One region of the Streptomyces sp. NPDC093252 genome, then DNA from elsewhere that is predicted to be linked to it. Evidence: riboswitches for the same ligand, from Rfam matches in the RefSeq annotation. Region 1 holds a riboswitch; the other holds the start of a gene.
The links. A riboswitch is a leader RNA that binds a small molecule or an ion and turns the genes downstream of it on or off. The one in region 1 is predicted to bind cyclic di-AMP.

Region 1 (3,604 bases):
CGCGAGGTTGGTGTAGTCGAAGTCGCCTTCCGGGCGCCGGTCCGCGAGGAGGACCGCGAACCGGTCCGCCCAGCCGACAAGTGCCCCGTCGGGGCCGGGATCGCCCACGCCCTCGGTGAAGCTGTCCCCCACCGCCACGTACGACCCGATCACTGATCTGGTGTCATTCTTCGAATCGTCTGCCACATCGCCCCATGATTCCCCTTCGAATGTGAGCTACGCGACCGTAATAAAGGGTTGACGGGCGGTGAGATAAGCCACGGACCAAGGCTTGGTCAAGTGCGGAATACCTGGATGTCCGACGGATCGTCAGATGTCGGGTCCCCCACCATCGGTCCCGGGTCGTGGTGAACGCTCCGTAGGCCGGACCCGGGGATCGGGGTCCGGCCTACGGAGCGTGCGCGTGGCGGGTGCCTCAGCCGATGGAGAGGCCCTTGCCCCGCAGATAGGCGAGGGGGTCGACATCGGAGCCGTAGTCCGGCCCGGTGCGGATCTCGAAGTGCAGGTGCGGGCCGGTGACATTGCCGGTCGCGCCGGAGAGGCCGACCTGCTGTCCGGCGCTCACCGACTGGCCCGCCGAGACGGACAGCGAGGACAGGTGGGCGTACTGGGCGTAGTAGCCGTCGGCGAGCCGGATGACGACCTGGTTGCCGTACGCGCCGCCCCAGCCGGCCGAGACGACCGTGCCGGCGCCGACGGCCTTGAGCGAGGTGCCGGTCGGGACGGAGAAGTCGACACCGGTGTGGTAGCCGCTGGACCACATGCTGCCGGACTGGCGGTACGCGGTGCCCACGCCGCCCGCGACCGGGAGGCTGGCGCCCGAGGACGACGCCGGGGCGGGGGTGTTCGAGGAGCCGGAGGACGAGGAGGAGCCGGACGACTTGGTCGCGGGGGTCTCCTTGGTCTCCTCGCTCTTCTCGGCCTTCTCGCTCTTCTCGGTGGTGCCGGTCGTCCCGGTCGTGCCGGTCCTCTCGGTGGTGCCGCCGGACGCCTTGCCGCCGAGCGTCAGCTTGAGGCCGGGGTGGATGAGCGACGGGTCGTCGCCCACGGCCTCGCGGTTGTCGGCGTACAGGGTCTGCCAGCCGCCGCTGACCTCCTGCTCGTCGGCGATCTTCGAGAGATAGTCGCCGACCTTCACGGAGTAGGTCCGGGTGCTGGTCTGCGGGGCCGCGGACTTCTGGTCGGCGATCCGGGTGACGGTCTGCTGGGGCACCGCGCTGGGTGCCGAAGTGACGGCTTCCGCCGGCTTCTGGGGAACGGACTGGCCGGGGGCCGCGTGGGCGCCTGCGGCACCCATCAGCGGGAGGGCGAGTGCGGCGCCGCCGGTTCCGGCGACGGCGAGGGAGCGTGTCAGACGCAGGCTCCGGGGACGGCGGTGCTTACCCTTCGCGGGCATGGTGAATTCCTCTCCGGCGCCTGCGAGGTGAGCTGTCGGGTGCGAGCTGGAGATGCCCGGCCGCGTGGGGGAACGCGACTAAACCCCTAGCCGTTCCGGAGACCGGAACAGGCGTTGAGTCCTGTGGGTCCCCCGCTCCTGCCGTGCACGGGTGGGTTTCTGCGGGGTCCGGACGGCGGCAGGATTCGGCGTTCCGCCCGGATTCGGTGGCGAACGTAAGCGACCTGGACGCACGGGGACAAGCAAGGGGTTCCATGTAAAGGCCCCGTTCTTGATCCATGCGGGTAATTCCCGGTCACCCTCCGTCGCATTTCCACCTGTCGAATCACTCAAGGGCCCATGAAAACGGGGTTGATTACGTGGGCATGAGGGGCGACGGACGGTCACGGATATGACGCTGCTCACGTGGTGCCGCGCCAGCTTCCTTTATTCCAGAGCGAGTTGTAATCAAGGTAATGAAGAATGGCAATTCGGACAGAATTCCCACATGCGGCACAGTCGGAGAAGTGGTGCATCGAGCAGCCAGAGTGAAGCATGGGGTTCTTTGTGGGCTTTCGCCCGTTTCGTCATGTCGTATCGTCAAAGGGAAGCCGCCACCCGGCAACGGAGCCGGGCGGGCGAGCCGACTGGGAGGAGCCCCCGTGACGCAGCAGGTCCCGTCGACCGAGCCCGAACTGGCCGGAATCCGCAATTTCCGTGACGTCGGCGGACTGCCGACCGTGGACGGCCGCCGGGTGCGGTACGGGGTGCTGTTCCGCAGCGGCCATCTCGCACACGCCACCACCGAGGACGCCGCTTTCCTGACCGGCCTCGGACTGCACACCGTCTTCGACTTCCGCAACTTCGCCGACCGGGGTCTGGAGGGCAGGGATGTCGAACTGCCCGGCGTGCGCAATGTGAACATTCCGCTGAGCGACCCGGCGGAGGGCGCGGAGTTCTGGGCGATGGTCCGGGACGGCGAGGTGGAGCAGCTCCGGGAGATCCTCTCCGAGGGCCGGGCGGCGGGCCGGATGATCGACTCGTACCGCAGGATCGTCGTCGAGCGCACGGGTGAGCACTCCCGGGTGCTGCACGCGCTCGCCGAGGACAGCGTCCCGGCGCTGATGCACTGCGCGGCGGGGAAGGACCGCGCGGGGCTGTCGATCGCGGTGACCCTGCTGGCGGTCGGGGTGGAGCGGGAGGCGGTCTTCGAGGACTATCTGAAGTCCAACGCCAAGCACCGCCGCTACAAGGTGCGCCGCGGCGGCGACGCCGCGACCGCCTACACCCCCGAGATCATGGAGCTGCTCAGTCCGCTCTTCGACGCGCGCGCCGAGTATCTGACGGCGGCCTTCGAGACCATCGAGGAGACCTGGGGCGGTGTCGAACCGTATCTGGAGCGGGGGCTGAAGCTCGCCCCGGAGACCCGTGAGCGGCTGCGGGAGCGGCTGGTGGGCTGAGAGGGCTGAAGGGCTGAAGGGCTGAGGGCTGAGCACGGCCGGGAGGCCGGGAGATCGGGCGGCGGCTCGGTGCCGCCGCGTCGGCCGCCCGGCCGCCACCGGTCCGGCCGGTCTACTTCGCGCCGACCTCGAAGAGCAGATAGAGGAACGCGGCGAAGACATGCCCCACCGCGACATAGATGAACAGCCGGATCCAGATGCCGGGGTACCGCTTCTCCTTGACCTTGGCGGGCCTGGCGGGCTGGACGGGCCCGGCGGGCCCGGCGCCGGTGGTTCCTGCGGTCCCGCCGGTTGCGGTGGGCCCGGTGGTTCCGGTGGTCTCACTCATCGCGTTTCTCCCGTGATCGGGCCGAGGCACAGCGCGGCCGTGGGGCTCTGCAAGAGGGTGTGGACGAAGAGCAGCTCGACGCCCTCCGGATCGCGGGCGGCGATCCGGTGCGGGGTGAGCGAGTCGAAGTGGGCGCTGTCCCCGGGGCCGAGCTGGTGCCCGGCGTCACCGAGGCGCAGCCGCAGCCGCCCCTTCAGGACGTAGAGCCACTCCTCGCCGGGGTGCACCCGGACGATGTCGCCCTGGGAGCCGTGGGGCACCTTGACCCGCAGGGCCTGCATGGCGCGGCCGGGGGCGCCGGTCTGCCAGTAGGTCCAGCCGCCGGCCTCGGTCGGGTCCATGTGGTCGCCGCGGATCACGGCGTCCCGGTCGGGGACGGTCTCGCCGAGCACCTCGGAGACCGTCGTACCGTAGACACGGGCGAGGGCGAGCAGCATGGGC
Region 2 (3,604 bases), on a different contig from region 1:
GGCGCCGAGCGAGCCCTTGTTGTCGGTGGCGTCCAGGTCGAACATCGCCTGGTCGATCAGGCGCTGCTCGGTGGCGTCGTAGCCGACCAGCTCGGGGCCGATCTGCTCGATGACCGCGAGGACGGCCTTCTCTACGCCCTTGCCCTGGTAGCGGTTGGGGTCGCCGTCGCGCAGCTCGATGGCTTCGAAGGCGCCGGTGGAGGCGCCGGAGGGCACGGCGGCACGACCCGTGCTGCCGTCGTCGAGGCCGACCTCGACCTCGACCGTGGGGTTGCCTCGGGAGTCCAGGATTTCCCGGGCTACGACGACGTCGATGGACGGCACGAGCATCTCCTTCGTGGATGTGACGCGGGTGGCGCAGACGCCGGACGCGACCGTGCGGGACCGCGGTGGCTCTGCGAGACGAGCCTAACCGTCCCGGGGGGATCGGCCAGCCGGTCTCCCACCCCTCGGACGGAACCGGTCGTAAAATGTTTCTGAATGGAACAAATACGGGGGTTCGGGGGGCGGGTTTTGGGGGCTTGGGGTTTCGGTGGTCCGGGGGCCCCGGGGTTCGGGGGTGCGGGGCCCGGGGGTGCGGGGCCCGGGGGTGCGGGGCCCGGGGGTGCGGGGGTGCGGGGGTGCGGGGGTGCGGGGGTGCGGGGGCGCGGGGGCCGGGGGTCCGGCGGCCCGGTGTCCGGCGGCCCGGGCGTCGGCGTCGGTCTGGCCGTCGGCGTGGAAAGGCCCCGCCCCGGTGCGTACGGGGGATTCACGCACCGGGGCGGGGCGGGCCGTGGGGACGGGGGCCCCACGGGGTCTCGCCGGGTTTCACCGGGCACCGCCGGGTCTCACCGGGCTCACTGGGGCTCATTGGGCCCTATGGCGAGGGTGGGGGATGGGGCTGTGGGGGGAGCGTGGGCCGGCTGTGGGTGGGCCGTGAGGTGGGGCGGCCCGACCCGGCTTAGCCGTGGCCGTGGCTGCGGCTGCGGCTGCGGCTGCGGCTGCGGCTGCGGCTGCGGCTGCGCGGGGCTACTCCCCCGGGGGCTACTTCAGGTGGAGCTGCTGGCCCGGGAAGATCAGGTCGGCGTCGTCGACGATGTCCTTGTTCCGCTCGAAGAGCTGCTGCCAGCCGCCCGCGACATCGTGCTCGGCAGCGATGGAGCTGAGGGTGTCGCCGGAGACGACCTCGTACTCGCCGTCGCCCTTCTCGACGGTTCCGCCGGTCGGGGTGGTGACGGTCTCGCCGGACGCGGCCGGGCGCTCCTGCGAGCGGGAGGTACTGGGCTGCTCGGTGCGCTCGGGCTGGGCGGGGGCGGGCTCGGGGGTGGTCTCCGGAGCCGGCTCGGGGGTGGTCGCGCCGCCGCCGTAGGGGGTGTTGGACAGGCCCACGCCGCAGGACGGCCAGGCGCCCTTGCCCTGGCCCGCGAGGACCTTCTCGGCGATCTCGATCTGCTGCGCCTTGGTGGCGCGGTCGGCGGTGGCGGCATACTGGGTGCCACCGAACGCGGCCCAGGTGGAGGCCGAGAACTGGAGGCCGCCGAAGTAGCCGTTGCCGGTGTTGATGGCCCAGTTGCCGCCCGACTCGCACTGGGCGACGGCGTCCCACTCGGACGCGGTGGCGGCGGAGGCGTTGCTCGCCGCGACGAGCGGGGCGGCGACGGCGGCGCCGGTGACACCGGCGAGCGCGATGACACGGGTGGCCTTGGACGGACGGCGGTGCTTGCCCTTGCCGGAGAACAGCATGTGGAGATCCCCTCACCGACGCCTACGAGGTGAGCTGTCGGGTTCGGGCCGGTTGAGTTGCCCGGCCATGTCCCGTACGGGGGTTTTCATCCCGTACGTCATGGCTTCACCCCAAGCCGGATCCGTCCGGTCGAGTCGCCTCAACCTCCGTCACCGGCACTTACCTTGGGTCCCCCGCTCCTGCCTACGGCGCTTGGCGCGACGACTGTTCCCGTACGGCCACCGGCAGGATTCGGCGTGGCGACCTCGGGGCCCGCTGCTTGCGAGCGGTCCTGACCGTAGACACGCGATTCCCGGAATTTCAAAGACGATCAGGGCTTCTGAGACTCATCCCACACTTTCGCCAAACTCGGACATTCGGTGCGAAGCATGACGTGAACTCCCGTCACTTCCGGCCCACTTCCCACCCTGGAGCGGGCATGGAAGTCACCCGGTCCGGGAACTACTGGCCGCCGACGGTGAGCGTCTGACCGGGGACGATGTGGTTCGGGTCGCCGTCGAGCACCGCTTCGTTCAGCCGGTAGACCTGGCGCCATCCGCCGTCGACCTCAAGCGAGTCGGCGATGGAGCTGAGCGTGTCCCCGGAGCGGACGGTGTAGCTCCGGTCGAGCGCGTCCCGGTCGCCGCCTGCGTCACGTGAGGCCCGCGGGTCGGAATTCCCCGCCCTTACTTCGCCCAATTCCCCCAGTTCATCCGATTCCTCCACCGCGTCCGCCTCGTCCGGCTCCGGCGTCTGCTGCGAGCCTTCGCCGGTCGCGGAGCCGCTGGATGATTCGGGCGATTCGGTTGAATCAGTTGAATTGGTTGAATCAGTTGAATTGCCCGAGAGGGTGTTCGGAGTCTCGGTGGCGCCCTTGGCGCCCTTCTCCGGGGCGCTCGCGTCCAGTCCGCTCTCGTCGGCGCTGCCGCCGCGGTGCTTGCCGGTGCCGGGGGTCGGGTCGACCTCGGGCAGGTCGCTGGTGTCGACCAGGAACGAAGAGCCGAGACCCTGCCCGAGGTTGCCCGTTTCCTCACCGTTCGACCCGGAGGGGGACTCGGTGGGCGGTTCGACCGGAGAGGCCGAGGTGGAGGAGTCGACGGAGGGGGCGTCCGGCGAGCCGGAGGGGTCGGAGGAGGGGGAGGTAGGGCTGCCGGAGGGCGAGGACTCCGGCGTACCGGTTCCATCGCCCTCGGTGGTGCCGGAGGGGCCCGAGCCCCAGGACGAGTCACTGGTGCCGTTCTCCGGCCCGGAGGTCTCCGTCTGCGGCCCGGACGCTCCGGAGGACCTGGAGGAGTCGGTCAGGCCGCCCGTGAGTCCGGGGGAACCGTCGCCGCCGTCCGTGGCCTCCGGCGTGGGATCACCGGCCACCCCCGTGTCGACCCCGGCCGGCTCCTTGTCCTCCGCGAGCCCGTGCAGCGGCCCGCAGGAGGGCCAGACCCCGACACCCTGGTCGGCGAGGATCCGCTCGGCCACCGCGATCTGCTGCGAGCGGCTCGCCTGGTCCGGGCTCGACGCGTAGTCCAGCCCGCCGTACGCCTCCCAGTCGTCCTGGGTCAACTGGAGGCCGCCGTAGCGTCCGTTGCCCGTGTCCGCGCTCCAGGCGCCGCCGCTCTCGCACCCGGCGACCTTGTCCCAGGTGGTGCCGCTCGCGGCGCTCGCGCCTCCGGCGCCGAGCAGCGGAAGGGCGATGGCAGAACCGGTCACTCCGGCAGCGACCAGGATGGCCGGGGCCTGACGGGGGCGACGGTGACGACCGTTCCCGGAGAGCATGCGGGGACCTTTCCCGAGACAGCGGTGACCCGCGCGTCGCGTGATGCTCGCGCGTCGCGCTGAGGGGTGAACGTAGCCGCAATCGTTGACTTGTCACAAGTTAATGCCGCGTAGATCACGTGAAGATCACAA

Region 2: linked by a shared signal. The riboswitch ahead of AB0O01_RS06395 (transglycosylase family protein) and the one ahead of AB0O01_RS09055 (M23 family metallopeptidase) in region 1 are both predicted to bind cyclic di-AMP.

Annotation. Positions count from the first base shown of each region.
Region 1 is NZ_JBFBEM010000004.1:40,596-44,199, reverse strand. Features, by position in the region: gene AB0O01_RS09060 (SGNH/GDSL hydrolase family protein) at 1-153, opposite strand, end outside; gene AB0O01_RS09055 (M23 family metallopeptidase) at 416-1,396, opposite strand; cyclic di-AMP (ydaO/yuaA leader) riboswitch at 1,401-1,570, opposite strand; gene AB0O01_RS09050 (tyrosine-protein phosphatase) at 2,038-2,835, shown strand; gene AB0O01_RS09045 (DUF6126 family protein) at 2,948-3,163, opposite strand; gene AB0O01_RS09040 (XRE family transcriptional regulator) at 3,160-3,604, opposite strand, start outside.
Region 2 is NZ_JBFBEM010000003.1:98,693-102,296, forward strand. Features, by position in the region: gene eno (phosphopyruvate hydratase) at 1-330, opposite strand, end outside; gene AB0O01_RS06395 (transglycosylase family protein) at 1,024-1,722, opposite strand; cyclic di-AMP (ydaO/yuaA leader) riboswitch at 1,727-1,931, opposite strand; gene AB0O01_RS06400 (transglycosylase family protein) at 2,165-3,406, opposite strand.